4 regions of the Shewanella sp. Koi 1 genome follow, and region 2 is predicted to be linked to each of the others. Evidence: predicted binding sites of a transcription regulator. Region 2 holds the regulator's gene; each other region holds the start of a gene.
The links. The regulator LexA, encoded in region 2, represses DNA repair genes until DNA is damaged. The targets are predictions, from matches to a motif close to TACTGTATNNNNATACAGTA.
Positions count from the first base shown of each region.

Region 1: dinB (DNA polymerase IV) is a predicted target of LexA. The motif match lies at 2,809-2,828, and genes of this name have one in related genera.
Region 3: recG (ATP-dependent DNA helicase RecG) is a predicted target of LexA. The motif match lies at 4,078-4,097, and genes of this name have one in related genera.
Region 4: umuD (translesion error-prone DNA polymerase V autoproteolytic subunit) is a predicted target of LexA. The motif match lies at 3,142-3,161, and genes of this name have one in related genera.

Region 1 is NZ_JBREJM010000001.1:3,683,596-3,691,530, forward strand. Features, by position in the region: partial or broken gene ACUZ8J_RS16310 (aminoacyl-histidine dipeptidase) at 68-1,529, shown strand; gene dinB (DNA polymerase IV) at 1,705-2,784, opposite strand; gene ACUZ8J_RS16320 (methyl-accepting chemotaxis protein) at 2,934-4,937, opposite strand; gene bfr (bacterioferritin) at 5,237-5,704, opposite strand; gene bfr (bacterioferritin) at 5,714-6,187, opposite strand; gene nqrM ((Na+)-NQR maturation NqrM) at 6,562-6,786, opposite strand; gene ACUZ8J_RS16340 (FAD:protein FMN transferase) at 6,798-7,856, opposite strand.
Region 2 is NZ_JBREJM010000001.1:4,673,687-4,681,621, reverse strand. Features, by position in the region: gene ACUZ8J_RS20565 (cytochrome c oxidase assembly protein) at 1-407, opposite strand, end outside; gene ctaD (cytochrome c oxidase subunit I) at 409-2,001, opposite strand; gene coxB (cytochrome c oxidase subunit II) at 2,011-3,552, opposite strand; gene ACUZ8J_RS20550 (cell division inhibitor SulA) at 3,960-4,472, opposite strand; gene lexA (transcriptional repressor LexA) at 4,469-5,089, opposite strand; gene plsB (glycerol-3-phosphate 1-O-acyltransferase PlsB) at 5,251-7,674, shown strand; gene mtr (tryptophan permease) at 7,674-7,935, shown strand, end outside.
Region 3 is NZ_JBREJM010000001.1:4,428,688-4,436,622, reverse strand. Features, by position in the region: gene ACUZ8J_RS19470 (beta-ketoacyl synthase chain length factor) at 1-550, opposite strand, end outside; gene ACUZ8J_RS19465 (DUF3014 domain-containing protein) at 911-1,807, opposite strand; gene recG (ATP-dependent DNA helicase RecG) at 1,986-4,061, opposite strand; gene ACUZ8J_RS19455 (ABC transporter substrate-binding protein) at 4,454-5,479, shown strand; gene ACUZ8J_RS19450 (GGDEF domain-containing protein) at 5,490-7,313, shown strand; gene ACUZ8J_RS19445 (YkgJ family cysteine cluster protein) at 7,399-7,812, shown strand; gene ACUZ8J_RS19440 (substrate-binding periplasmic protein) at 7,775-7,935, opposite strand, start outside.
Region 4 is NZ_JBREJM010000001.1:2,563,487-2,571,421, forward strand. Features, by position in the region: gene ACUZ8J_RS11270 (glucan 1,4-alpha-glucosidase) at 1-437, shown strand, start outside; gene ACUZ8J_RS11275 (AraC family transcriptional regulator) at 618-1,430, opposite strand; gene ACUZ8J_RS11280 (SLC13 family permease) at 1,509-2,897, shown strand; gene umuD (translesion error-prone DNA polymerase V autoproteolytic subunit) at 3,182-3,577, shown strand; gene umuC (translesion error-prone DNA polymerase V subunit UmuC) at 3,574-4,848, shown strand; gene ACUZ8J_RS11295 (TonB-dependent receptor plug domain-containing protein) at 5,297-7,935, shown strand, end outside.

The DNA of each region.
Region 1 (7,935 bases), 990 kb from region 2:
CGAGCAGAATGTGGTAGGATCAAGCCAAATTTGCCCTATACCCACAAGACCTGATGAGGGACCTCCTGTGACAGCGTTAAGTCAGTTATACCCACAGCCTTTATGGCAATGGTTCGAACAAATCTGTGCAATTCCCCACCCTTCCAAACATGAACAAGCACTCAGCCAACACATCCAAGCGTGGGCTAAGAGTAAACAACTCGATGTCGTGGAAGATGCGGTCGGCAATTTAATCATTCGCAAACCCGCAACGCCCGGAATGGAAGATCGCAAAATCGTCGTGATCCAAGCTCACATCGATATGGTGCCGCAAAAGAATGCCGACAAAGTGCATGACTTTACCAAAGATCCTATCGAAGCCTATGTTGACGGTGACTGGGTAAAAGCCAAAGGCACAACCTTAGGCGCCGACAATGGTATTGGCATGGCGTCAGCCTTAGCGATTTTAGGTAGCGACGATATCAAACACGGCCCACTAGAAGTACTGCTCACGATTGATGAAGAAGCAGGCATGACAGGCGCCTTTGGCCTGCAAGCGGGTATGCTCGATGCTGAAATCCTGATCAACACCGACTCAGAGCAAGAAGGTGAGATCTACATGGGCTGCGCTGGCGGCGTCGATGCACAGATCACTCTGCCTATGGTATGGCAAGCATCGGAGCAAAGTTACGCGTCATTTAGCCTGCATTTATCTGGCTTAAAAGGCGGTCACTCTGGGGTTAACATCCATTTGGGTCGTGGTAACGCCAACAAACTCTTGGCACGCTTCCTGTTTGAAAATGCCGATGAATTAGCGCTGGAATTAACCCAATTTACCGGTGGTTCACTGCGTAATGCCATCCCACGCGAAGCCAATATCAGCTTTATGTTACCCGCTGAAAATGTCGATGCACTGAATGAAAAAGTGCGCGCTTTTGAAGCCTTAGTCCGCGCCGAGCTGGCCATTGCCGACCCTGATATGCGTTTAGTGTTGAGCGAAATCCCAACGCCAAAACGCGTGATGAGTGAAAACAGCCAAAACACGCTGATCGACCTGCTGCATGTATGCCCTAATGGCGTGATGCGTATGAGCGATGAAGTCGCTGGCGTGACAGAAACCTCACTCAACGTAGGCGTGATTAGCACTAACGATGAAGAAGTTAGCATTCTGTGCTTAATTCGCTCGCTCATCGATTCGGGCCGCAGCCAAGTTGAAGGCATGCTCAATGCGCTGACTAATCTCGCTGGCGCTGAAATTGAATTCAGTGGCGCTTACCCAGGTTGGAAGCCAGATAACAGCTCACCCGTAATGGCGATTGTGCGTGAGACCTACGAGTCTATCTACCATAAAGAACCGGTTATCATGGTGATCCACGCGGGTCTTGAATGTGGTCTGTTCAAGAAGCCTTATCCAAATGGATATGGTGTCGATTGGCCCTACCATCCGCTATCCACACGGCCCGGATGAAATGGTCAATATCACCACAGTAGGTCAATACTGGGATCTGCTCCTTGCTGTGCTAGAACGAATTCCCGCTAAAGGTGAATAATCACTCTAGGTGAATAGTCGCTAAGCAGACTTAAATAACAAAGGCCGCAGAGGGTTTACCAATGCGGCCTTATTGTTGCTTCTATTTGCGCACTGCGTAAAGCTGATTATCGCGTTATCTAAACTAAACTAGGTTAGATTGGCGCGGAGCCAGATCCGCTCAGATTAAATTGACACTAAAACACAAAATCCAACTGCTTCGTTTCGCGTACCATGAGCGGCGAAAGCGTGTCTTTACTCTCGGCGAGTCCAACAGAAACCCCGAGTAACCGAATTCCACGGCCCTCTTGCCTAGCCATTGCTTGGCTCAGTAGCTCATAGAACATCACCACGGAGACCTCGTCACTACGATGCTCGATGGTGGTCTGTTTAAAATCATTAAATTTAAGTTTGACCACCTGCTTATGGATTTGCCTCCCCTTAGCACTTCGCCCTAAACGGCTGGACAACTCTTGGATTAATCCCGGCATCACCTGTTGGCACTGCTCCAGCGTGTAAATATCCTGAGCGAGAGTGGTCTCAACGCCTACGGATTTGCGCTCGCGGCTCACAGAAATCCCGCGATCATCGATGCCATGGGCCCGCTCGACTAACACGGCGCCAAACTTACCAAAACGGGCAATCAACTCTTGCTTTGGATAAGCCTGCACATCGGCGCAGGTATTTAAGCCTAGCGAAGACAGTTTCTCAGCGGTCACTTTACCGACTCCGGGTATTTTCCGCAGGGATAAGCTTTTAACGAACTCGGGCACCTCATCGGGTGGGATAACACATTGCCCATTGGGCTTATTTAAATCAGAGGCAACCTTGGCGAGAAATTTAATCGGCGCCACGCCCGCCGATGCCGTCAGCCCAGTTTCGGCCAAAATATCACGGCGAATCGCCTCGGCAATTAACGTGGCTGAGCCCTTAAACAGCTTACAATCGCTGACATCTAAATAGGCTTCATCGAGGGAAAGTGGTTCGATTAACTCAGTGTATCGGGAAAAGATGGCGCGAATTTGCTGTGAGACCTCTTTGTAGACCTGCATACGACCGGGAACGAGGATAAGATCGGGGCACAATTTCAGTGCGTAGCCCGTCGCCATGGCCGAACGCACGCCAAATTTGCGCGCCTCATAATTACAAGTGCTGATGACGCCACGCTGCACCCGACTGCCGCCGACAGCCAGCGGTTTACCGCGGTATTCGGGAAAATCCCGCATTTCTACCGCAGCAAAATAGCAATCCATATCGATATGAATGATTTTTCGCACCTTGCATTCCTCCGACACTCAAAATACTGTATATAAAAACAGTAATCAAGTATCACTTATCAATTTGCAGCGGTGCTGTTTGCGCTTGGATTATCAGCGCTCAAAAACAAAGGGAGCCCTAAGGCTCCCTTGATTTGCAACGTTTTGAATTAAATCTTAAATTGCCCAATGTTGCGGGTGAGTTCGTGAGTCGCTTGCTCAAATCCTTGCAAACTTTGGGATAAATCTTGGCTCGAGAGCAAAGACTGATCGGACAAACCACGTACGCTAACCACGTTCTGTGCCACCTCTTCAGCCACAACGGCCTGCTGGCCAATCGCGACAGTAATTTCCACCGTTTGCTGCTGAATCGACACAATGGCACTGGCGATATCACTTAAGGCTTGCTCCACTTGTGTGGTCAAGTCTTGTCCGACTCTTGCCTGCTCAACCCCAGATTCCATCACCTGCTCGGCTTGTAGCGCACTCTGTTGCAGGGTTTGGATAATGCCTTGAATGTTGGCGGTAGAATCTTGGGTACGAGACGCGAGGGTACGCACTTCATCGGCCACCACGGCAAAACCTCGGCCCTGCTCACCCGCCCGCGCCGCCTCGATGGCCGCATTGAGCGCCAGCAAGTTGGTTTGGTCGGCAATGTTGCGGATCACGCTTAACACTTCGCCAATTTGCTCAGATCTGCTACGTAACTCCTTGATGACTTTGGCCGCTTCAATCACTTGAACCGATAATGCCTTCATACCTTCGGTCGCGCGGGACACGATTTGGGTACCGTCATGGGCTTGGGTTTGTGCCTTTTCAGCAAAATCATTCGCCCGCTGCGCGCTAATCGCCATTTCTTGGCTCGTCTGTGCCATTTGGGTGGCGGCCGTGGCCACTGAGTCGATTTGTTGTTTCTGCGATGACACCGAAGATACGGCTAAATCACACACTTGGCGCGCATCCATCATCCCAGTGCCCACCTCTTGGGTTAAGTTACGAGTATGCAGTAACATCTGCTGCACCTTTTCGGCAAAGCGATTGAAGGCATCACCCAACTTGCCTAACTCATCTTCGCGCTCCATTAAAATGCGTTGGGATAAATCGCTATCACCTTCGGCAATGTCTTCCATCGCATCGAGCAATTTGCCGAGTTGGCGTCTAAAGGGCAATAACATCAACCATACTGTGATGCCGACCAAGAGCATGATCCCTAAGGCTACAAAACAGGCATTCCAAAAGGCTTCGGTTACAGGCGCTTCAATCACCTCATGGGGTAACATAAAGGCTAAGTGCCATTTCTGCTTAGGATAATCACCGCCCACGGACACAAAGGTTACCCGCTGCGGCACACCGTTAAAGGTGACTTCGGCAAAGCCCTGCGTCTCGCGCTGCATTTGTTGTCTTAAGGCGGTAAAACCTGAGGTGTCCTTAAACTGGCTATCGATTTGATTCGCAAGTGAGCCTGGCGGGAATTTATCTGAGAATCCAGGGAAATAAACCAGCTTACCTTCATCTGTCATCAGGAAGGCTTGGCCATAGTTGCGGTATTTGATTGGCGCTAACAGGGTTTTACCAATGGTATCGATAAGAATATCCATACCACCAATCCCGATGAGTTCGCCATTGGCACCATAGACTGGGGTTTTAACCGTGGCTGAAATAGATCCATCGTTGGCATCGACCGCAGGATCGCCCACAAACAAGCTACGCTGATCGATAGCCTCCTGCCACCAAGGACGCTTGTTAGTGTAATAGTTTGGATCGCCATCGAAACGGCCATTGAGGTCGAAATATTCGAAGGTATTCGCCGAGCCAAAGAACACTGACTTCACATCGCTATCACGGTCGGAGAACGAGCGGAAATAGCGAATAATATCTTGGTACTGTTGATCGTTGGCTAAGTTACTGCCACGGGCATGATATTGGCTAAACCAATGGATAAGCCCTGGTTCAGCAAAAACCGAGTGGATCACTTGCCCTTTAGCAACAAAGTAACCACCAATCTCATTGGCCTTGAGAGCCACAAGCGCCGAAATGTCCGCATCCACTTGCTTACGTGTGTTATTACTTTCTTTATTCACGAGCAAAGCGGCAACTAAAGTAAGAAGTACAGCGAGGGCACCGACGATAGTTACCACTAACTGCAAACTAAGAGAACGTTTTATATATCTCATCCATCTTCCCGTCTGGTTAACCAACCACTTAACAAAAAAGCCTGCAAAAACAGTTTCACACGGTAACAATTTTTACCAGCCAACAACAGCCGAAATGATGAGAAAAAACGTAAACAAGTATTTGTAAAGAATAGACATTAGCAAAATAACAGGAATCGCTAAACAATCGACATCCATCAGAAGATCCCATTGCGATAGCGATTTTTTACAGAGTGTTAGACTAAATACTCAAAATCCAAAAACAAAGGCCAGTCATTTAGTGACTGGCCTTTGTGCTTAAGCTGCGTAAGCTGGAGTGGTTACATCTTAGTTTGCAGATAATTCGGTAAACCAATTCGGTCAATCAAACCGAGCTGTTTTTCTAACCAATACATGTGGTCAGATTCGGTATCGTCGAGTAACACTTCTAAGATCTCACGGGTTTGATAATCTTTTTTCGACTCACACAGGGCAATCACCTTACGCAGATCATCGGCGACCTTATATTCATAGGCCAAATCGTTACGCAGCATCTCTTCAACGTTTGAACCAATGTTGAGCGCTTCCCGCGCGGCCACATTCGGCACGCCTTCGAGGAATAAAATGCGCTGTACCAGTTTGGCCGCATGGCCCTTTTCATCATCCGACTCGTGGGCAATACGTTCATAGAGTTCGTTCAGGCCCCAGTCTTCGTACATATGGGCATGCACAAAATACTGATCCATCGCCGATAACTCTCCCGTTAGGAGTCGATTCAACGCGTCGATGACCTCTTTATCACCTTTCATATTCAGCTCCTATGACTCACTAATTTGCGATTGAAGATAGTTTTGAATGCCGGTTAAGCTGATCAGCTCCTGCTGTGACTCGAGCCAATCCAAGTGCTCTTCTTCATCTTCAAGGATATCTTCGAGCAGATCGCGACTCACATAATCCTGCTCCGCCTCGCAAAGGCTAATGGCATCCCGTAACAGTGTGAGTTGTTCCTGCACCATGGCTAAATCGCAATCCAGCATCTCTTGGGTATGCTCGCCAATACGCAGTTTTTCGAGCTGTTGCAGATTCGGTAATCCCTCTAAAAATAATACTCGCCCGATAAGTTTATCGGCGTGTTTCATATCTTGGATGGATTTCTTGTATTCGACGTGATCTAGCTTCTCGAGACCCCAATGCTTGAACATTCTAGCGTGGAGAAAATATTGATTAATGGCCGTTAACTCACAGGTAAGCACCCGATTGAGTTGTCCCACCACTTTAGGATGACCTTTCATAAGTAACTATCCTTGATATGAGTGAAAGATTGATCTAAATCAAGCTTCTAGCCTAGTACAGTTTTCAAGCTAACTCAAATTTTCTTTATTTTTCACAAGCTTAAAGATAAAAAGCATTCTCATTATCGCTTAGATTAGCCAGCTATCCTCCTCATATATCAAGGATTAATTTTATGGGTACGCTCAGCAGGTAAGTAAATTCTCTTTCTTGCAGTTATAAAAGGCACTCGTTAACTGATTAGCATAACCCGCGTCACTCATCCCTTCGTGAACTTGCGCTTTCCAGAAGAAAATCGACGCTCCAAACCTCTGCTGCGCTAAAATCGAGGCAAAAAATAGCCTCCAGAGGAGGCTATTTCAGTTGAAGCGGATAATTAAATGATCCTGTCTTTCGTTAACTTCTCACGGCGCGCTTCTTCTGCGGCCATACGACGCTTACGCTTGTCGCAGGGATCATCACAATCGCAGGCTTTTTCAATCCCTAATACACCTAAACCGCCACAGCTTCCTTCAACGGCTTTGCGCTTGATGAGATAACCTATCGACATAAGCAAAAAGAACAGTAATAAAATCACAAATGCCGCGATAAAAGTGCTCATGTTAACTCCAACTACTTAAGGAAAGGCTTGAAGGCGTCACTGTAGTAGACTTTAAATCCTTCGCCTTGCTTTTCTATTAGCATTATCGCCAAGTGTTCTTTCTTGGCAAGCTCCAATGACGCTTCTGTGCCTAAAACCATCATCGCCGTCGCAAAACCATCGGCCGTCATACATTCTTTATGCAAAACGGTCACAGATGCTAGCTTATGATTAATCGGTAAACCGGTACGTGGATCAATTATATGAGTAAAACGCTGACCTTCTTCCTCATAATAATTGCGATAATCCCCCGACGTTGCCATCGCCATAGTGCCAGGCTCAATCACCTGCTGCACCGCCATGCCATCATCGGTCGGTTTCTCTATTGCGACGCGCCACGAGCTACCATCGCCTTTAGTGCCTTTAATGCTTAGCTCGCCACCAATTTCGACTAAGTAACCGCTTGCATGATACTTATCTAAAATAGAGGCCACTTTGTCCACGCCAAAACCTTTGGCGATTGAAGACAGGTCCACATATAAATGCGCATTGTGCTTGCTTAAGCGATTGCCTTCGATAGAAAGCTCACTGATACCCGTTTTGGCTTTAGCCGCATCGATATCGGCCTGAGTCGGCACTTTGGTTGGGCGCTTATCGGGGCCAAATCCCCATAGATTCACCAGCGGCCCTAAGGTAATGTCTAAGGCTTTGTCCGTCACGTTATACAAACGCATGCCTTCTTTAACCACTTTGATGGTATCCGGCGACACTTCAACGCTCTGCTCGAGCGGTAACTGGTTGAAACGGGACAGTTCTGAATTGGGTCGATAGGTCGACATTTGGTTATTGACTTGCTCGAGTGCTAAGTCAATTTCGGCCTGCAACAGCTGGGCCGTTGGCATTTGCTCATTGGGAACCACTTTAATGTGGTAGGTCGTGCCCATTGTGCTGCCCGCGAGGGAGATAACCTCATCCTGTTTGCTACAGGCTGAAATAAAAAAGGCTAGACCTACAAGGACCAGCCAGCTCACTGAATGCTTTAACACTGAGGTTTTTAACACGGGGGTTTTTAACGCTAGGGTTTTAAACATAGTGACTAACAACTCTTTTGGATGCCCTTTAATGCAAAAGTTGCAGATGAGAGCTTTACTCCACATCTGCAACTCTTCT
Region 2 (7,935 bases):
CATTCGGTTTTATTGAAATAAGCCGCGCCTTGTCCGGGCGAAATAGAAGGAATCGCCTGGCCCACGATCGCTCTGTTAGAGACATTTTGCGCCAGGAATGCCGTGTGAATGAGTTCTCCCGGATGCACTTCGAGCCGTTTCGTTTGTGGCTCAAATTTCCACGGCATGCCCGTCTGCACCTGCGAGATAAACTCCACCGTTACCACCCGGTTCTTGTCCACAGTGATCGCTTGATAACTGCTGGCAGTATTGGAGGTTTTGCCATTAATCCCCAGTTTTTCGCACAACACATCGTAGAGCGGCACTAAGGCGAACCCAAAGCCAAACATCCCAAGGCAGCCCAGCACCAGCAGGCTGATGAGCTTACGGTTGGACTTGATGTTGGGCTGATGGGGTTGGCCTTGCATGTTATTTCACCTCGGGTGGCGTGGTGAAAGAGTGGTAGGGGGCAGGGCTGGGTAGGGTCCACTCTAAGCCTTCGCTGCCTTCCCAAGGTTTGGCGGGCGCCTTTTCGCCGCCCCGAATGCACTTAATCACCAACACGAGGAAAATCAGCTGAGAAAGACCAAAGGCAAAACCCCCAATCGACACGATTTGGTTTACATCGGCAAATTGAATCGAGTAATCGGGGATACGCCTTGGCATACCCGCAAGACCTAAGAAATGCATCGGGAAAAACAACACGTTAACCGAAATCACCGAGCACCAGAAATGCCACTGGCCGAGCTTTTCGCTGTACATATGGCCGGTCCATTTTGGCAACCAGTAATAGGCCGCCGCCATGATGGAGAAAATCGCACCAGTGACTAACACATAGTGAAAGTGGGCCACCACAAAGTAAGTATCGTGGTATTGGAAGTCGGCCGGTGTGATGGCGAGCATCAGGCCAGAGAAGCCGCCAATAGTGAACAGGATAATAAAGGCCACCGCGAACAACATTGGGGTTTCAAAACTCAATGAGCCGCGCCACATGGTCGCTACCCAGTTAAACACTTTCACCCCAGTCGGCACAGCAATCAGCATAGTGCAGTACATAAAAAACAACTCAGCAAACACAGGCATACCGGTGGTGAACATATGGTGCGCCCACACGAGGAAGGACAAAATCGCAATACTCGCCGTGGCATACACCATGGATGAATAGCCGAATAATGGTTTACGGCTGAAAGCTGGAACAATGGCGGAGATAATGCCGAAGGAAGGCAGAATCATGATGTAGACTTCGGGGTGACCGAAGAACCAGAAGATATGCTGGAACATCACAGGATCACCACCACCTGCCGCCTCGAAGAAGCTAGTACCGAAAAACTTATCGGTTAACACCATAGTGACGGCGCCCGCGAGCACAGGCATCACGGCGATCAGCAAGAAAGCGGTAATCAGCCAAGTCCAAACGAACAGCGGTAACTTCATCCAGGTCATGCCGGGAGCGCGTAGGTTGACTATGGTGACGATCACGTTGATGGCGCCCATGATCGAACTTATCCCCATGATATGAATAGAGAATACAAATAATGCTGTGCTGTCAGGGCTATAAGTGGTCGAGAGTGGTGCGTAGAAGGTCCAACCGAAGTTAGGGCCGCCGCCTTCCATAAACAGTGAGCTCAGTAAAATAGTAAAGGCGAAGGGCAGGATCCAGAAACTCCAGTTGTTCATCCGAGGAAGTGCCATATCAGGCGCGCCAATCATCATCGGGATCAGCCAGTTAGCCAGTCCTGTAAAGGCTGGCATCACGGCGCCGAATACCATGATTAACCCATGCACTGTGGTCATTTGGTTGAAGAAGTTAGGCTCAACGAGTTGTAATCCGGGCTGAAAGAGTTCGGCACGGATCACCATGGCCATCGCACCACCGGTTAAAAACATTATGAAACTAAACCATAGGTACAGGGTGCCAATGTCCTTGTGGTTAGTGGTGAGTAACCAGCGCATGATGCCTTTAGGTGCACCGTGATGGTGTTCATCATGGGCGGCAATTTGGTCTTGAGTCAGTGTGCTCATCTTAATCCCCTACTGTCCATGGCGAGCAATATCAGCGGGTTGCACTGTATCGCCAGTATTATTGCCCCACGCATTGCGCTCATAGGTAATGATGGCGGCAAGCTGTTGTGGCGTGAGTTGTGTGCCAAATGCCTGCATCGCCGTGCCCGGTTTACCGTGCATCACAATGTCGATGTGATTGGCGACCGGACCCGTTGCGATAGCGCTGCCAGCAAGGGCGGGGAAGGCGGGAGGCATACCGGCACCCGTTAGCTGGTGGCAGGCGGCGCAAATCGTGGCATAGGTCTTTTCCCCTTCGGCCATCAGTTCATCATGGCTAAGCGTGGGAAGACTCGCGGGGTCGACACTGGCGGCGGGTTCTGTCGCAGGCTTTGGCGCATCGGTGGTTGCTGGGGGCGGAGTCGTTGCTACTGGTTCGCTATTGGTGCCACCTGATTTATGGGCATCAACGTCTTTGGCTTGCACCGCATCCCCCGTGTTATTGCCCCACGCATTACGCTCATAGGTAATCACGGCGGCAATCTCTTGGGTCGTTAATTGTTTGCCAAAGGCTTGCATGGCCGTACCCGTTTTACCATTGAGCACGATTTCAAGATGGCCGCTCAGTGGTCCGGTCGCAATGGGGCTGCCTTTGAGGTGCGGGAATACTCCTTGTAGACCTTCACCGTTGGGTTGGTGACAGGCCGCGCAGTGACCGAGGTAAACTTGCTCACCCTGAGCCATCAGCTCTTCTTTAGTCAGTGTTTGTGATAACGCGGCTTGTGCGGCTTGCGCTGCGGCATTGGCGGCTTGTTTTTGTTCTACAACCCAAGCATCGAACTCGGCTTCGGGCAATGCCTGTACCACTATCGGCATAAAACCATGGTCTTTACCGCAAAGCTCGGCACATTGGCCACGGTAAATGCCGGGTTTGTCGATACGGGTCCACGCCTCGTTGATAAAACCTGGGTTAGCGTCTTTTTTTACCGCAAAGGCGGGCATCCACCATGAGTGGATGACATCCTCTGAGGTCATCAAGAAGCGGATTTTACGATTGATGGGTAATACTAGGGGTTTATCGACCTCGAGTAAGTAGTGCTCTCCCTTGGCTTCACTACCTTCGATTTGAGGTCTTGGAGTTGCGAGAATACTGTAAAAATCAATATCTTGATCGAAGTAGCTATAATGCCATTTCCATTGAGAACCTGTGACTTTTACCGTGAGATCGGCATTGCTGGGATCTTCCATGGCAATCAGAGTTTTCGTGGCGGGAATCGCCATTAAGATCAGAATGACAAAAGGAATAATCGTCCACGCGATTTCGACTTTTGTGCTCTCATGGAAGTGAGACGCGACCGCGCCCTTAGATTTTCTGTGGTTGATCATGGCATAAATCATCACGCCAAAAACCACTAGGCCTATCGCGCAGCAGATATACAGAATCGTCATGTGTAAGTGATAAACCTTGCCACTGATTTCTGTTACGCCGGGGGTCATGTTGAACCGCATGTCCGCTGCGGCCAACGGTGGGGCGAATAGCACCACGAGTAAACAATACAACCATTGCTTCACAAGACTTCTCCTCTGCCAATTGCGAATAGCAACCACAAAGAAGAGCAACACAGTAAGTCTCAACTCTATGCAAACTCTTCAGTTCCCAAAAAAGCTTCTCTGACTTCAACGTGCGTTGGCGGCTTACTTTTGATTAAGTATTGTTACTGCTGGTATTAGCCACACTGGCACATACTGCTGAATAAACCCATTATTCTCGATTTTTGTGTGCAAGAGATATTCGATAAATCGTCGATATTTTTTGCCTAAATGGGCGATATATTATGCTCGCCTGAATCAAACATACTTGCTGTTTAAAAATTGATCAAGATCACTTCTTTTTCTAATTGTCTGAAAAATTGCCAAAAAAAAAGCCCCACATTCACAGGTGAGGCGGCTTTCAAGGCTAAATACGCAGTGCAAAAATTTTAATGAACAGAGCTAAAAAAACTACCTTGGGCAAAGTGAGCAGGTTGCTTGAGTGTCGCGTCCGTAGGTGAGTGATTTACGACATCTTCTAGCACGATTCCCATGGCGCGGGCGCTCTTGGCCACAATTTGCAAACGACGATTGTCGCGGGCATCGAGTGAGTGGATCCAAGTAATTACTGCGCTGGAAGTGCCGCTAGTTAAGGCTTTTTCCATGGCCCACAGGGTTTCCACTTCATCTTTCGCATGGACTAAGAGTACGCGATCCATACGCACGCCGGCGCTGGCCAGTAACTGCTTGTAGCCAATACTGGGTGGGTTGATGAGCACGACCCAGCGGCCTTGTTGGCTCAATTGTGCCAATTGTTTGCTAAGTTGCATTAGCTCTTGGCGCCCTTGGCTCTCGGTGGGCATAGTGATGATAGGCGTATGCTGCCAGTCTGTATCGGTTTCGCGTACCGCATCGAGCCATAAACCGGGGTGACGCGGGGCATTACCTAGTAGTTTGTTCATAGCCAATCTCCATTGCGGATCACCCCTACGGCGAGCCCTTCAATTGTTAGACTTTGGAAACTTAAATCGACTTTAATCGGGGAGTAATCTTCATTTTCAGCATGTAGATAAACGAGATTCCCTTTCTTTTCAAAGCGTTTAACTGTTACATCATCGTCAACGCGAGCAACAACTACTTGGCCATTGCGCGCTTGCTGTACCTTATGAACGGCGAGCAGATCCCCTTCGAGGATACCGATGTTCTTCATACTGTCGCCTCTGACGCGCAGCAAGAAATCAGCGGCTGGGTGGAACATGCTGGGGTCGACTTGGTAATACTGTTCGACATGCTCTTGGGCGAGGATAGGTTCGCCCGCAGCCACTTGACCAATCAGTGGTAAGCCAGATTCGCTGTTATCTTCTTCCTCAACTGGGAGGCGGATCCCGCGGGAAGTGCCAGGCATGATCTCGATGCAGCCTTTTTTTGCCAATGCCTTAAGGTGTTCCTCGGCGGCATTTGCACTTTTAAAACCCAAACGGGTGGCGATTTCGGCCCGGGTGGGTGGCATGCCAGTCTCGGCAATATTACGTTTAATCAGCTCTAAAATTTCGGCTTGGCGTGGCGTCAACGGTCTCATGTTCTTTCCTGTTTTTCTATACAGTTACTGTTAGTATATACAGTATTGTTCGTAGTGCAAGTATTAACCACTTTTTAACGCGATTGGAGAGTATTAGCGAATATTCCCTAGAATCTGGTATTCTATGGGGCTAATGAACGTACTTACATTGCATAAGAATAATGCCTAAACAAGACTCTCTTTGGTTGAAATCATTACGCTGGATCCAAAAACACTTAGTGCACACTATTGTTGTGCCGCAGGATCCCTTTGCCGATCTGAATCTGGACGCGTCCAGACCGCTTGCTTATGTAATGAAAACAGAATCCCTGAGTGATATTGCTGCGTTAAGCGAAATCACCACTAAGCTGGGTTTGCCAAGCCCCTACGAGCCGCTCGTGGTCAATGGTGTTGTCGCGCCCCGCGTCGTTTGCCTCGAAGGCCGTAAGCCTTTGTTTGGCGAGCGTGCCAGTAATGAGCCATTTCTCGAATGTTTTATGCGCCTGTTGGCCGTCCATAAGGAAAAGCCAGAGTTAGATATTCAGCTGGTGCCTGTGAGTCTGTATTGGGGCCGTACTCCGGGTAAAGAAGACGACACCATGAAGGCGGCTGTGCTTGAGCGCGAGAACCCAACTTGGTTACGTAAGTGCTTGATGATCTTATTTTTAGGTCGTCACAACTTTGTGCAGTTTTCTAATGCGGTATCGCTGCGTTACATGGCCGACGAACACGGCACCGATATGGGGATTGCCCATAAACTGGCGCGGGTGGCTAGAGTACATTTCCGCCGCCAACGCAAAGTGATGACAGGGCCTGTGCTGCCTAATCGTCAGGCAATGTTCCACTCCCTGCTGAAATCCGAATCCTTACGCAAGGCGATTCAGGAAGAAGCGGCGAGTAAGAAGATTTCCGAAACCCAAGCCCGTGAAACAGCAATTGAATATCTTGATGAAATTGCAGCAAATTATTCCGACAGCCTAGTGCGTATTGCAGAGCGTTTCCTAACTTGGTTATGGAACAAGCTCTACAGCGGTATCAACATCAAAGGTGCTGAACAAATCCGCCAGCTGCACCATGATGGTCACGAGATTGTTTATGTACCTTGCCATCGCAGCCATATGGATTACCTGCTGTTATCCTACATTCTGTATTACCAAGGCATGGTGCCACCGCATATTGCGGCGGGGATTAACCTAAACTTCTGGCCTGCGGGGCCGCTATTCCGCCGTGGCGGCGCTTTCTTTATTCGCCGTAGTTTTAACGGCAATAAACTCTATACGGCAGTGTTCCGTGAATACCTCGATCAGCTGTTTGCTAAGGGATATTCGGTTGAGTATTTCTCTGAGGGAGGCCGTTCTCGCACCGGTCGTCTATTGGCGCCGAAAACGGGCATGATCGCCATGACGATCAACAGTGTGCTGCGTGGTATCGAACGCCCTGTCACCTTAGTGCCTGTGTATTTAGGCTACGATCACGTGATGGAAGTGGCGACTTACCACAAAGAGCTGAGCGGTAAGAAAAAGCAGAAAGAATCTGTATGGCAAGTCTTTGGTGCTATTCGTAAATTAGGTAATTTTGGCCAAGGTTATGTCAACTTTGGTGAGCCGATTACACTGCAAAACTTCTTGAATGAAACGGCGCCTAACTGGCGCACTGAAGTGGCCGACGATCCCGAGCAAAAACCGACTTGGTTAACCCCTGCGGTGAACGTGTTAGCAAATCGTGTGATGACCCGCATTAACGATGCTGCCGCCGCCAGTTCAATCACCTTGACCAGCTTAGTGCTGTTGGCGTCGGAGCAAAATGCCCTAGAGCGTTGCTTGCTCGAGCGTCAGTTAGATTTGTACCTGACGCTGCTTAAGCGTGTGCCTTACACTTCGTTTACGTCGGTGGCCGAAGGTGATGGCAAGCACTTAGTGCAGCAAGGTTTAGAGCTGAATAAGTTCTCCATCAATGCCGATCCTCTGGGTGAGATAGTATCTATTGACGCGAATCAAGCGATTTCAATGACTTACTATCGTAATAATATCATCCACTTGTTTATCATTCCGTCGTTGATTGCTAGCTGCTTAACCAACAATAAGCAGATTTCACGAGCCCATATCCTAGGGATTGTGAGTGACTTCTATCCGCTACTGAAGGCGGAGTTATTCATGGGTATCAAGGACCTCCCAAGTTATGTGAATCAAGTGCTGGATCTGTTTATTGAGCAGGGGCTTGTGCAGGAAAGCGATACGCTGTCGGTGGTGACCGAGCACACCAGTCAAATGTTGTTGCTGGCCGGAAGCGTTAGCGAAACCTTGCAACGTTATGCGATTATCTTCAATCTGCTGGCCCACAGACCTAAGATGGAGCGTTCGGAGCTGGAGTCTGAAAGCCATCTACTAGCCCAACGTTTAGGGGCGCTGCATGGAATTACCGCACCAGAATTCTACGACAAGAAACTCTATAACACCTTGAGTGTTAAGCTTAAAGAGTTGGGTTATTTCTCCGAGAAGGAAGATAAATCCGACGTTGAGCGCATTCGCGATCAAGCCAATAGCTTACTCAGAGCCTCAGTGAGACAAACCATAGTTGCGAGCGTGACCGCGGAGCATATCGTTTAATGGCTAACCATATGAATGCGGCGAAGAATAAGCCGGTGGGTAAGTCTTTGCTCGGTGGTGCCATGATTATTGCCGGTACCACAGTCGGGGCGGGGATGTTTTCTTTGCCCGTTGTGGGCGCTGGCATGTGGTTTGGCTACTCGGTACTGATGTTACTCGGTATTTGGTTTTGCATGTTGATGTCGGGACTGTTACTGCTCGAAACCAACCTGCATTTCGAACCGGGAGCGAGTTTCGATACCCTGACCAAGGAAACCCTAG
Region 3 (7,935 bases), 240 kb from region 2:
CTAAGGGCAACTCAAACTCTTGAGTAAATTCATCATAGACTGGTGGGACGGGATCGTCGCCAAACACCAACAACAGTGGCTCGGGCGATTGGTGCAGCTGGGCGAACGCTTCTACCATGGCTTGGGAAAGGGTTTCTGTGCCCGCGGCAATCGAGGTCGAAGGGGCGGTGTTATTGGCTAAAATGCCAAAAATACCACTGCCAGTGTTATGCACCGACTGACTAAAACCTAAGGGGGAAAGCGGTTGTTTTTCAATAATATCTTCGAGCAGGCCAATAGTGCGGTGAAGCTCGCCGTGGCGAGAAGCAAATATCGAGCGACAGTTAGACGCGGCCTCACATTGGAAGCTGACATCCAGCATCATCTTGGTTAAACGGCTAAAACGTCTGCGCTGCATGGCGGGGACTTGGGAAAGGGCTGGGGAAATCCCCTCGAGGTCATTTTCTTTGCTTGTGTCAGCCGAGTGCTTGCACCAAGTTTGCCAGTCATCACGCTGTGGATACTTTGGCGCCCATGCGCCCCAAGAAAGGATGCTGAATCTGAGTTGCACTACTTTGCCTCGACACTATTTAAAGCTGTCTTAGTTATCCCTAACTAAGCGAAAATTTTAATGAATTGATTGGCTTATCGCTATTTTCTCGCTGGATTGACGAGCACAATTCCCCCCGTATATTGAGTGGCTTATTCTACACTAAGTCCTTAGTTTTAATGAAGCCATTTGCATTGTGATGGTTAACAAAATGCAATCAAGTTCGAATTTATCACCCAAGAGTAACATTCGTTGCAGCTGAGTTATTGGGAGGATAGAGGATAAAACCTTGGACTGAACCTGAGTTGAACAAGTCGATAGGTAGTATTTTTAAGATACAAAAAAGGCGCACTAGGCGCCTTTTTAGACAAGCTTTGGGCATTACTGGGCGAGTTGGTTTTCCAATTTACGCAGCGCCGCTTTGACTTTACGGGTGTTTTCAGGCCCCATGCGGATCATCAGTTTTTGCGCGCTCGGTAAGGCCTCTAAATTAGGATCTACAAAGCGGTAGTTCACGCTGATTGAGCTCAGCTCGATAGGCTCTTCGATAATAGGCGCGGCAAGCATGATCTTAATGGCTTGCAGCATTCGGTCATTGAACTTGGCATTGCTGTAACCTAACTCGGCAAAGGCCTCATCAAACAGCGGTGTGAGCTGTTTGTAAGTGTGCATTAAGCTTGCTTCATCCATGCTGGCAAGTACAGTCGCGTAGGCATCGTATCTGTGGTAACTCTCTGGATTTAAATACACTTTGCTAGTGATTTCAGACACAGTGAACAGCTTTTCTGGGCCTTTGACTGGGCTGACTTTGCGGGCGAGATCGCCTTGGGCCAAGTTGTCCACAAACACCACAAACTGACGGGCCAAATCTTGGTTCACTAAAGAGGAACCGACCACGTTGTTATTGATGATCGCTAGCGCTTTTTGATGCACAAAGGCATCGCTCTCAGGCAGGCTAGGGACGACTTCTTCAGGAATCGCAGGCTCGGTTGGCGTGACGACGGTTTCGGTTTCCGGCGTGGTCACTGCTGGTGCTTCATTTTCCACCGGCGCAGTTTCAGGCTCAGTGCCTGTCTCGAGCGTCATAGGTTCAGATGAAGGTGGCTCAGGCAGCACTATCGGCGCATTGGGGATGAGCTTGGGTGAGTCATCTTTCGTGTAGTAATAATAACCTCCTGCAGAGAGCAGCACGACGAGCACAATCGCAATCAAAGCAAAGCGATTACTGCTTGAAGAGGTTTCTTGAGGTGTAATTCTATCATCTTGATTAACTTGCATTTTACATCCTTCGCTTAAGTGTCAAGGTAACGGGGTGAATACATGCAGCTAACATTTAAAGTGCAAGTGCCAACGAGTTGTCGGTGGCAGGTTCATTGTGCAAGTTTCCACGCGCTTGTCCATAGCGGTGAGCTGAACAGGCTGAATTTATTTTACCTTGAAGGGGTTAGCTTAAGGTTTAGGCCTGAACGTATTGTTGCCTGTGTCCAAGCCAACGATGAATAATGGCATCGACCGATTCTGGTGCCTGTGACATCACATGGCTCGCCAGTTTTTGGATATGTGGAATAAGCGCCTGATCGCGGACAAGGTCGGCGATTTTCAGCTCGGCCAGTCCCGTTTGCTTAGTGCCCAGTACTTCGCCCGGCCCACGGATCTCTAAGTCTTTCTGTGCAATCACAAAACCATCATTACTTTGCCTGAGCACATTTAACCGCTGGCTCGCGGTTTGGCTCAATGGCGCCTTGTAGAGTAACACACAATGGCTCGCCACGGCACCGCGCCCTACGCGGCCCCGCAGCTGGTGCAACTGTGCAAGGCCCAGTCGCTCAGGGTTTTCGATAATCATCAAGCTGGAGTTGGGGACGTCGACACCGACTTCAATCACTGTGGTTGCCACCAAGAGATGTATGCTTCCCGCCTTGAAGTCGGCCATAATTTTTTGCTTTTCAGCACTTTTCATTCGGCCGTGAACTAAACCTATGCTCAGTTCCGGCAGCGCTTGGCGCAGCTCTTCGGCGGTATCTTCCGCCGCTTGGCACTCGAGAACTTCGGATTCTTCAATCAGAGTACAGACCCAATAGGCTTGGCGTTTATCAGTGACTACGCTGTTGCGGACGCGCTCAAGCACTTCATTGCGACGCGAATCGGGAATGGCGACTGTGGTCACGGGCGTGCGGCCGGGCGGCAACTCATCGATAATCGAGGTGTCCAAATCGGCGTAGGCCGTCATGGCTAAGGTTCGTGGGATCGGCGTTGCCGTCATAATTAACTGGTGTGGATGAAAGCCTTGGTTAATGCCTTTTTCCCTGAGTCCCATCCGTTGGTGAACCCCGAACCTGTGCTGCTCGTCAATGATGATCAAGGCCAGTTTGTTAAAGGTTACCTGTTGCTGGAAGATGGCGTGGGTACCTATCACCATTTGCGCCGCGCCCGATTCAATATCGGCTAAGGATTGCGCCCGCGCCTTGCCTTTAAGTTTGCCCGCCAGCCATCCGACTTTTAATCCCAGAGGCTCAAACCAGGCTGCAAAGTTTGCTGCATGCTGCTCGGCGAGTAATTCGGTAGGCGCCATCATCGCCACTTGGTAACCATTTTCGATGGCCTGCAGCGCGGCGAGGGCGGCGACTAAGGTTTTACCCGAACCCACATCACCTTGAACTAAGCGCATCATGGGGTGCGGTTGCTCTAAATCTTTACCTATCTCGGCGACGACCCGCTGCTGGGCGCCCGTCGGTTTAAAGGGCAATGAGGCGAGAAAGGGATTCAATAGCTGGCCGCTGGCGTGCATGGTCACGGCGGCGTCGAGATTGCTGCGCTGCCTGAGTCGGAGCATGCTGAGGTTATGGGCGAGCAGTTCTTCCTGCACTAGCCGTTGCTGCGCCGGATGCTGGCCGAGCTCTAAGTCAAATTGTGATATTCCAGCGTGGGGGCGATGCAGGGTTTGCAGCGCTTGTTTTAAGCTCATGCTGTTGGGCTGCAAATTGGCGGGTAATAACTCGGTCAAACCGCCGTCTTCTAATAATTCGAGGGCTTGCTCGGTGAGCTTGATCCAACTCGCCTGCTTGAGTCCTTCCGTCGTGGGATAAATCGGCGTAAGGGTATCGCTTAAGTGAATGTCTTCTCCGGGATACACAATTTTGTACTCGGGATGGACGATTTCTGCTTGATGATTACCACGGCGAATTTCACCGTAGGCGCGGATCATTAACCCATTTTGCATCGCATTGCGTTGCGCCATCGAAAAGTTAAAAAAGCGCAGGCTCATGCTGCCGGTATTATCCCGTACATTGCACACCAGCATGCGTTTGCGGCCTTGAATGATTTGCGTCGACTGGATTTCGGCTTCAATGGTGCCGTAATTTCCCGGCATTAAGGCGGCAATAGGATAAATTTGAGTGCGGTCTTCGTAGCGCAGGGGTAAGTGAAACAGCAGATCTTGTACTGTTGTGATGCCGAGCTTGGCGAGTTTTTCCGCCACCCTTTTGGCGACGCCTTTGAGGTCGGTGATCGGAACAAGATCCAATTGCTGCAAGTCGTTAGCGCTCAATCACTGTGAATTTATACATATACTAACAGAGTATAAGCGTAAGGCAATCTTAGGCTTGGCGCTGGCCAAAGGATAAATGGCGATGGGTTAACTGGCGGGGAGGCGTTACACCAAAAGAATGAACTTAGCCGTTAACATTTAAGTTATCTTATTAAAATTAAAATGAATATCCTATAATTGGTTGCGCTGAACTTAGGCAAAAATAAATATTCTTAGTTACCAAGTTCACTTTTTATTATTTTGTGGTTTAATCAAATAATTGGTTACCAGCGACATGCTTTGGTAATTATGCGGTAACAAGGTTGTGAATCGAAATAATAAAGTGACCTCCAGTGACGGAACACATTTGGGGAAACACCGTCGAGGAGAACTCGCTTTTGCGTCTATGGTATTTGAGTTGTTTATTTATAGGCCTGCTGTGTTCCACATCGCCTGCATGGGCCAAATTAGAAGTGGCTTTTTTTAACCCCGGCGCCGCAACGGATAGCTTTTGGGGTGATGTCGATAAATTAATGCAAGTGGCTGCCACTCAACTCGATATTAATTTACAAATAACCCATTCAGACCGTAATCATTTTAAAATGATTAACCAATTAGAGGTATTATTAAGCTCTACCTCATCCATCCCTAGCCATATTATTTTGGTAAATGAGAAGCAGTCAGCAATAAAAATGTTGCAGTTGCTCTACCACTATCCCATATATGTGCAGCTGATATTGAATGATATTTCAGTGGCCGAGCGAGAAACCTTATTAGCGGATCCACATTGGCAAACCTATTTATTACCAGCCATTATTCCCGATAATTACGCGATTGGTGCCGAAACGGCCAAAACCCTATTAAGTGGTTTAAAGGATGAAAACGCGAAGGTTTTATTAATTTCGGGCGATAAGTCGACGCCTGCCTCAGTGCTGCGCACCCAAGGCGCCAATGACTACTTTTTTATGCAGCACAATGCCACTGTGACTCAAACCGTCTATGGCCAGTGGAGCCAAGATATTGCCTATGGGCAAACCTTAACTTTGCTTTCCCGCTATCCCGATTTAAATCTGATTTGGACGGCCAGCGATAATATGGCTATTGGAGTACTAAAAGCCTTGCGGGAAAAAGGACTTCAGCCCGGGCGTGATGTGTTGGTGAGTTCAGTGAATACCTCCGCAGAGATTTTACAGCTTCGCCAATCACAGCAAGTCACTACATTGGGCGGCGGGCACTTTTTAGCGGGCGCTTTGGGATTAGTACAGCTGAAGCGTTATCAAGCAACTTCGCAATATTATCCCTATGCGGATATACAACTTTTTAGTGTCCTTAATCCAGATTCGGAGTTTTATCGGCTGTTAGTCGCTAGGGATTGGGCGGGGATTTTTAAGACACAGATTTTGGATAAGTTGCCACAATCATAAATAGGTATCCATGAAGCATCGTAATCATTCCATCAGTCACAGAATGACGCTCACAATTATTGGGGTGAGTTCGTTTTTTGCTGTCCTGACTATGTTGGTACAGTTGATATGGAACTATCAAGAGAGCATAGATAAAACCACGGCGGATATTCGTGAATACTCCGAATCCATCTTACCCAGTGTGGCTAAGTCGCTGTGGGATGTTGACCATAGTCTGTTATCGGATTTGCTATCGGGCCTTGGGATGATGCCCATGGTGGCGAGCGTTAATCTAGAGAGTATCGACGGCGTTGCTATGCAACTGGGTAAGTCGATTCATTTAGATAGTAGTCGGCAAACTCTGTTTCGCTATCCCATTAACTATCAAGATCAGCAGATTGGCATGCTAACGGTCGGTTTAGATACGGACACGCTCTATTACGAGTTGTGGCAGCAATTGATCATCATAGTATTAGGCAACGGGCTGAAAACGCTGTTGATGATTTACTTGATCCTCTCTTTGGTGCGCCTGTTAGTCACCAATCGCCTCTCGGCGCTGGAGCGGTTTGCCAATCAAATTAATCTACAGTCCCTGCCTAAGCTCAATGTGCCCATGAGTGTGATGCAAAGCTCCGATGAGATTGGTCATGTCGCCCAGTCGCTACAGGCCATGTATCAACGGATCCGCAACGATTTGGCCATCAATAAACGCCAGCAACGGGCGCTGCAACAACAGCAAAACCAGTTGGCGAAGCTGGTCGATGAGCGGACTCAAGAACTTAATTGGCAATCCAAGGCAAACCAGTTGCTAGCCGAGATGTCGTTGCAATTTTTAACGACAGACACCACCCGATTAGATGAGTCCTTAGCCGAAGTCTGTGGCCGCATTGGTTGCCTATTTGATGTTGAACGGGTGAGCATTATTGAATTTACCCAGCAGCACGCCCGTTATCGGAGTTTTTGGAGCTGCGAGTCGCAGGCGGGCAAGATCCAAGATATTTCCATCGACAGTGTGGCTGTGCTGGCACAAAAATTTACCTCAGAGTCGACCTTAGTCATTGAGTCGGTTGCTGAACTGGCGGATGAATCACCAAAGGAATATCAAGCCTTGTGCTCGGTCGGCATCTGTTCCATTGCCGCCTATGCGATTAAAAATAGTAATCAACTCTTGGGATTGCTCTCGCTTTCTATGGTCAGTCGTCCATTAAACTGGAGCGTGCAAAAGAAGGTAATGCTGACGCAATTTGCCGCGGCACTGAACGAATTATTACTACGTGAGGAAAAAGAGCGACAGATGCTCAGCCTGCAACAGGCTTTAGTGTCGGTGAATGCTCAGCTGCGGGTGATGGCCGACACCGATGAATTAACCGGATTAAGCAACCGCCGCCCCTTCACTCAAACCCTAGAAACCTTGCTCCAGCAAGACACTTCCTTCGGCCTGCTCATGTTGGATGTCGATTACTTCAAGAGTTACAACGATACCTACGGCCACCTCGAGGGCGATGCGGCGCTTAAGCGAGTGGCGCAGGCGTTAACTCAGTGTGGTATTTTGCCGCAGGAGAGTTTACTTGCCCGTATTGGTGGTGAGGAATTCGCGATTGTTCTGCAACAGATTTCACCCATCCAATTGGAGGCGATAGCCAACCAGCTCTGCTACCAAGTGGCCGCCTTGGAGATCCCCCATAAAAGCTCCCCAAAGGGCAAGATCACCCTGAGTATTGGTGGGGTGTATTTTCCTAAGGAAAGCCAGGATGGCTTAACGTTGTCGGAGGTGCTGCGCCGAACCGATATTTGTCTGTATCGCGCTAAAGATCAGGGGCGCAATACCGTGGTGATTGATTCGAACCATAAGTGACTGTAATAGGAGCGCGGCGCCGATTTATTTCTGCTTTTGGCCTGCTATAATTGCCGTCCTTTAATTTCTAACTCTAGGTTCTGGCGTGTCAAAACGGGGCAAAAATACGGCAAGTGCGGTGTCGATTTTCAATATCGATGATTTGTCCACTTGGCAAAAATATCGCAAAGGCTTGTGTGATAGCTGCCATGCAACCTGCTGCACCTTGCCCGTAGAAGTCACTGTGAGCGACTTAGTGCGCATGGCCTTAGTGGACGAGTTTGAAGCCGAGGGCGATCTCAAGGCCATCGCCAAACGTCTGCAAAAAGCGCGCATCATCGACAACTTCAACCACAAAACCGCCATTTTTACCTTGGCCCGCATGGCGAACGATGATTGCCTGTACCTCGACAGCAAAACCCGTCGTTGCACCATTTATCATCAACGTCCCGAAACTTGCCGCAATCATCCGCAAATCGGCCCTAAAGCGAATCACTGCCCTTATCGTCCCCGTGAGTAAGCTTTTGGATATGAAATTGGTACAGGGCTTCGAGTTGATGGCTGTCCCGCATCGCTTGTACCTGCCGATTAAACTCGTGCGCAATCAAGTCTTTATTGGCTGAACGTTTTGAGATCAGCATAT
Region 4 (7,935 bases), 2.1 Mb from region 2:
GGTTTAGACGTTACGGTAACGATGGCTACGGTGAAGATACCCTCACTGGCGCAAACTACGCCGAATCGGGCAGTAATAGCGACAACCAACGCGGCCGCGTCTGGCCCTTCTTCACCGGTGAGCGTGGCCATTTTGAGCTGGCCCTCGCCAGCGCTAAGGGAGAGCTAACGGGTGCTCACGCGCAGCAAACCAAACAGCAGCTTATCAATACCTATGTGCAAGGTATGGAAACCTTTGCCAACGCGGGGCTAATGCTCCCCGAGCAAGCGTGGGACGGTGTGGGTAACGCCACACGTTACCAATATCAACTCGGCCAAGGCACTAACTCCGCCACCCCGCTCGCCTGGACCCACGCTGAATATATCAAGCTGGTGCGTTCGATGAGCGATGGTCGAGTCTGGGATAACTACCCTATCGTCCCAGAAGCGTTGAAATAAATCCTACGCAATACAATCTAATGTGTCCCTTAGCCGCTAATTAGCACTAAGGGACTCTGTTTGGGAACGCTCTTAAGGGGCTATTTCTAAGAGCTATCTAAAGGAGCTAGCTTAAAGAACTATCTTTGCCGCTATCCAAAGCAGCTCTCTTTGTCGCTATTTGATTTAAGATTGGTAATACTACCGCGTGGTTTGCACGCTTTTTTGGGCGTATTCCTGAGGCGTGCAACCAAATAAAGCTTTAAATGCTGCACTAAAGCTACTGACACTCAAATACCCCAGACTATGGGCTACGCTTGTTGTGCTCTCCCCTTGGGTTAACCGCTCAAGGGAGTTGAGTAATCGGTACCTTTGGCGCCATTGTCTATAGGTCTGTCCGGTTTCGGCTTTAAAGAGTCGTTCTATGGTTCTGATACTCGCCCCCGCGCCTTGGGCTAATTCGGCCAAGGTATACTCCGCCTGCGGTTTTTTGATCAACAGTTGGATCACTCGGCCAAGACGCGGATCCGAGCCCGCATTCAAATAGGTGTTCACACCGTCGAGTGTATCTAGCTCGTCAATGGCACTTAAGCCCAAGCGGAAATATTTTGCGGGTTCCATCGAAGTGTTTTGACATAGCTTCAGCACCATTTCGCGCATTAGCGGCGTCATAGTAACCATCACCACCTGCGTGTCCTGCACTCTAACGCGATAACTGGGATCGATATACAAGTTGCGAAGATGGGCATGGGTTTCACAGTTAATTTGATGTCGGCAACCACTGGGGAGCCACACGGCATGGGTCGATGGCACCACCCAAACCGCATTGTCGCTCTGTACCCGTAAAATCCCTTTTGCCGCCCAAAGTAACTGCCCCCGTGGGTGAGAATGGGGTTCAACGCCCATTTCGGCCTCGAGATTGCGCGCATTACTCAATACGGGACGATTTGCGTCTAACGTGAACGCAAATTGGCTGGGCGCCAACATTGTCGCTTTAGAAATAACATCTGACACATTACCACCTTAAAACGCCATACCAACTGGGCTATCTTAGGCCGCAATATCAATGCCCGCAATATTAAGGTGATCCCTATGGGTAAGTTAAGTATTAAAAAATGGCTGATCTTTAGCGCCATGTTCGTCGCCGTTTTGTTGGCTATGTTTCCACTCAAGCAGCACCCGGCACTTTTTTCCTACAGCGCATCGGTCGTACTCATTACCCTGCTGTTTTGGAGCACGGGTTTTATTCCGCCCTTTATGGCGGGGCTGATCTTTTTTGCCTTGGCCACCATTTTTAAACTGATCGATCCCAGTGCGCTGTTCTCGGGATTCGGTTCGGCGGCGGTGTGGTTAATTATCTCCGGATTTGTGATTGGCAGCGCCATTTCAGAGTCGGGATTAAGTCGTCGCCTCGCCGCCCTTATCGCCCCCGCGTTAACCATGAGTTATCCACGCATGATTGCAGGACTGGTCATCAGCGCGATGTTACTGGGATTTGTGATGCCATCCTCCGTGGGGCGCGCGGTTGTGATGCTGCCCATCGGTATGGCCTTGGCCGAGCAGCTCGGGTTTAGCCGCGGTAGCAATGGCAGAATAGGCATAGCCACCGCCCTAGCACTCGCCTGTAATATGCCAAGCCTTGCGGTACTGCCCGCCAATATTCCCAACATGATTTTGGCTGGTGCGAGCGAAAATCTGTTTAACGTGCATTTTGGCTATGCAGAATATCTGTTTCTACACTTTCCGATTTTAGGTCTGCTCAAATCGGCCATCATAGTAGCACTCGTGGTGTATTTGTTTCCGGCCAAGATAGATAAAACCCAGATGGCAGCAGCGACGGATATCGAAGCGTATGATGTGGTCAAGCAAGTTAAACTCGGGGTGTTACTCATCATCACCCTGTTATTTTGGATAACTGACTCATGGCATGGGATAAATCCAGCATGGGTGGGGCTAACGACCGCCATCATCCTCTTACTGCCGAAATGGGGCATTATTGAGCCAAAGCGTTTTAATCAATCGGTTGATTTTTCGACGGTTATCTTTGTTGCCGCCGCACTCGGACTAGGCGTCTTAGTCAATCAATCTGGGCTTGGCAGCGAACTCGGCCAAGTATTCAGTCAATACCTTCCCTTGTCACAAGGCGCCTCCTTCCTCAACTTTATGTCCTTATCACTGATATCGACCTTAACTGGATTAGTGGCAACCGTGCCTGGCGTACCCACGGTATTAACCCCAATGGCTGCCGACTTAGCGAATGCGACAGGGTTTTCTCTCCCTGCGGTATTGATGACCCAAGTGATCGGCTTTTCGACGGTGATTTTCCCCTATCAAGCGCCGCCGCTGATTTTGGCGATGCAACTATCTCAGGAGTCTCTCGCCCATCTGCTGAAAGTCACCTTACCCTTAGCGCTGATCACCTTACTAGTGCTGATGCCGCTGGACTACCTCTGGTGGCAGTTATTGGACTGGATAAGCTAAGCCTTTGAGGTATAGGAAAATAACCCTAGTTTTATGAGCCAAACGAGACTCTAAATTGCGGCAAAGGAGTGCCGCAACCAACTTAGCGAACAACCCCATGCGTTAACGTAAGTGAATTAGAAGGTTGTGACCTAAAGTCATCCCCCACGTCGTGCTTACTATTCCTTTGCATCTGATTGTGCGACGTCAACGTTTGCCTGTCGTCTTACTCAACACACTTTCGACAAGTCATCAAAATACGTTATACTGTTTTTATATACAGTATTTTGATTTTCATTATTCATATGCTCACACAAACACAGTATCCACTTTTTAGCTCCTCCGTTGCGGCTGGATTTCCTTCTCCTGCCCATGATTACATTGAGCATTCACTCGATCTCAATGAACTTTGTATTAAACACCCCACGGCAACATTTTTTGTGAAGGTACAGGGAGACTCAATGGCCGATGCGGGCATTTCGAGTGGCGACATATTAGTGGTGGACAGAGCATTACAGGCTACGCACGGTGATATTGTGGTCGCATCCGTCGATGGTGAGTTTACCGTTAAACAATTGCAGTTACGTCCAATAGTGCAATTAATACCCCGTAATCCGGCATTTAAAGCCATTAACATCCACCATGATTCCGAGCTAAACCTATTTGGTGTTGTCACCTGTGTGGTGAAGAAATTCAAATGACTGCTACGCTATTTGCCCTCGTCGATTGCAATAACTTCTACGCTTCCTGCGAACGCTTGTTTCGCCCCGATCTTCAAGGCAAACCCATTGTTGTGCTTTCCAATAACGATGGTTGCGTGGTTGCGCGCTCATTGGAGGCAAAGCAATTAGGCATAAAAATGGCCGTCCCCGTGTATCAGGTGATGGACATGATCCGCGCCCATAATATAGCGGTATTTTCCTCCAACTATGCACTTTATGCCGATATTTCAAATCGAGTGATGACCACTCTCGAGCATATGGTGCCAAGGGTAGAAGTTTACTCAATTGATGAGGCTTTTTTAGATTTGTCTCGGCTCGATAGATGCCAAGATATCACTCAGTTAGCCGCGGATATTCGCCAACGGATCCAACAATGGATTGGGATCAGTGTCTGTGTCGGCATAGGTCCTAGTAAAACCTTAGCCAAACTCGCCAATTATGCCGCTAAAAAATATCCCATGACTCAAGGTGTTGTCGATTTACGCACGACGGAACGCCAACGGCGATTAATGGCCTTGACGCCAATTGATGAGGTATGGGGGATTGGCCGAAAAATTGCGCAACGTTTAAAGCTTATGGGTATACATACCGCCCTACAGCTCGCCGATGCCCCACCTAAGCTCATCCGAGACAGCTTCTCGGTCACAGTCGAGCGAACGGTGCATGAGCTAAACGGTATTGCCTGTGATGATATTCAACAACTTGTGGCGACAAAACAGCAAATCGTCAGTTCTCGCTCTTTTGGTGAACGCATTACCCACCTCACAGCAATGCAGCAGGCCATCAATGATTACACCTGTCGAGCCTGCGAAAAACTGCGTGTTGAGGGTCAATTTGCACGTACCCTATCCGTATTTATTCGGACCAGTTATTTCACTGAACATCAACCCCAGTACAGTCAGGTGCTCACAGGCAATTTAACTTATCCCAGTGACGATACCCGCGATTTTATCGCATTAGCGCAGCGGCTCTTGTCTAGGCTTTGGCGTGAAGGATATGCCTATGCCAAGGCGGGCGTCATGCTGGGGGATTTTTATGCGCCAGGTGTGTTTCAACTAGGATTATTTGATGAAGTCAAACCACAGCCAAAAAGTAGAGCCTTAATGAACCTACTGGATAGCGTTAATCACAGCGGTAAAGCCAAGATCCAATTTGCAGGTCAAGGACTTAATGCAAATTGGAGCATGAAGCGTAACCAACTCTCCCCCCGCTACACCACACAGTGGGCACACATTCCGACAGTAAAATAAGCCATAGTATGCAAACACGCTATTTGCTTACCTGTTAAGGTTTGTTAAATCCCTAAAGCTGCGGCAATAATGCGCTATTTTTCAACAGTTAATAAGATACTTCCAATCCACCACTTTTATCCCAACTTGATTCAGCTCACAGAATCTAAAACTCAACCAAACTAAAGACCTAGGATGCAAATTGACATTGTAAAGACAATGTTTCGTTACATTGAGATACAACCACGCCATAGCACATACCGTGCCGCCATTCTTTATTTCCCCTCACACTTAATTAGCCTCCCCGCTTTTACAAACACAACATTTAGGCATCATGCGCACAACAATTAAGCTGTTGATATTAAAGTTGTTAATGATAATTTTCCGACTATGGAGGGCAGTTGCAAATAAATATAAGCCGTGATGAAACCCTTCCTGATCGTCATGGCATTGTTAAGGGAATGAAAATATGACTACGCAAACAACCGTGGCGCGTGCGGTTCGTTTTAGTTTACTCGCTTTGGTCTCCGCCTCGGTGACACCGCAAGTATTTGCCGCCGATGAAGCGGCCGTTATCGATGATAAAGTGGAGCGTATTGAGGTCACGGGTTCACGCATTAAACGTACCGATCTTGAAAATGCCTCCCCTATCGTGGTGGTGAGCGCCGCAGATATCGAAAAAGGTGGCTTTAACTCAGTGCAAGACGTGTTAGGCAACCTGTCGCAAAACTCCGGTGGTTCGATGACTCAGCAGGAAGTGCACGGCTTTACCCCTGCGGCATCGGCCGTCAACCTGCGTGGTGTGGGCGCTGGACGAGTGCTGACGCTGATCAACGGTAAACGTGTACCTAAATATCCCTTTGGCGCCGGCGGCACCGACAGCTTTGTCGATACCGCCAACATTCCATTAGGGGCGATTGAGCGTATTGAAATTTTAACCACGGGCGCCTCGGCCATTTACGGCTCCGATGCGATGGGCGGTGTAATCAACATCATCTTGAAAAAAGACGTTGAACAAAGCACCTTCAAATACCGCCATTCAGATACCTTCGATGGCGGCCTGCAGAACAACCAGTTCTCCTTTATGACGGGTGTCAGCAGCGATAAAGCAAACCTGACCTTCTTCGCCGAATATGAAGATCGCCAAGCATTAAAAGCCTCAGATCGCCCTGAATGGGGCACAGATATTATCCCGGGTAACTATTATGCTGGTTACAGCTCCTATGGCGCCAACCTTGTGGATAGCAATGGCAAATTACTCAAGAGCTTAAGCGCCGCCGAATGTGATGCGCGCGGCTATGTGATGATGTCCAATGGCAAATGTGGTTTCGATCGCTCCGCACAGCGCGACTTTTCGCCTGAGCAAAAGCGCTACTCCACCATGATTAACCTCACCAAAGACTTAAACGACAATCATCAGCTGTATTCGCGCCTCGATTACACCCATGCCTCGACCTACACAGAAATTGAATCGGCCACTGTGGGCGACGATTTTATGTTTAACGTGTCGGGCGATAACGTCACTATCGTCGATGAGCTCAATGGCTTATCCCAAGTGTTCGATAAAAATACTGCCTTCGGCGGAGATTTTGCCGGCGCTGCCGATGGGGACTATTACTACACTCGCCGTATGTCTGAGCTAGGTCCACGCACCTCTGATTTTGAGACCAATAACTTCTCCTTCTTATTAGGCAGCAAAGGTTACCTCACTGATACTATCGAGTACGACACCTCGTGGTCGATTGCGCGCCAAACGGTAGATTCCACCACCGCAGGCTCACCCACCTACCAAAGCATGTGGAATTACCTCACCGCAGGCACAAACGGCAATTCGCTACTGGATGTGATTTCACCGGACGATGCCGCAATGCTGGATTTCCAAGGTGGCAAGAAGGGGCAATCTACCCTGTCGAGCTTTAACGCGGGGATCAGTGGCGAAGCCTTTGAATTACCAGCAGGTACAGTGGCTTATGCCGTGGGCGTCGAATACGGTAAAGAATGGTTCTACGATAAGTCCGATAGCTTTACCAGCAATGGTGGCGTGATTGGTAAAGGCGGCAGCAGCGCTCAAGGTGAACGTGAGCAATACGCAGGTTATGCCGAAGTCGCCGTGCCTGTGATTGAAAACCTCACCGTCACCCTTGCGGGCCGTTACGACTACTATGACGATTTATCCGATGTCGGCGGTCAATTCAGCCCACAAGTCGCAGTCGAGTATCGTCCGATTGATAATCTGTTGTTACGCGGTCTGTATGCAGAAACCTTCCGAGCGCCAGACATGCAGCGCTTATTTGGTGAGCCAACGGCAGCCTATAGCACAGTGATCGACACTCCAACCTGTGAGGCCGCGGGTGGCACGGGCCCAGCCTGTGAGAAGATTGACTCACTACCAATTACTATCGGTGCAAACCCAGAACTTGAAGCGGAAACCGGTAAAAACTATAACCTCGGCATGGTGTGGGATTATAACGATCTCAATTTAACCTTGGACTACTGGATTGTTGAAATCGATAACCTAGTCAATAGCCCAAGCGCCCAGTATATCTTGGATCACTCTGACGCCTTCGCCGATAAGATTTTCCGCGATGCAAGCGGCAAGTTAATTCAAGTGAATACTCAAGCCATCAACATGTCATCCCAAGAAACCTCGGGTATCGACTTCTCGGTAGGCTATCGCTATGAGACTTCAGGCTACGGCGATGTCACCGCCCGCTTGGAAGGCACCTATTTGCTGAAGTGGGAGGAGCAATTAACCCCAGATTCAGAGCCTTTAGATCTGATCGATGGTGACGGCTCTGCCCCGCAAATCCGTGGTAACTTAAATCTGGGTTGGAACTACGATGACTTCGCGACCAACCTGCTAATCAAGTACACCGACAGCATGAATGGCCAGCGTAAAGAGGCATTCATTAACAATGGGTTAGCGGATAAATATGCCGTCACTATCGATAGCCATGTCGAAGTGAACTGGGCCGCCAGCTATATGTTAACCGATGCGATTAAGTTCTCCGGCGGGATTAATAATATCTTCGATGCAGGCCCTGAGATTGATGAAACCCAAAACTCTTGGCCACATTACCCACGTTCTTACTACAACGTTGTTGGACG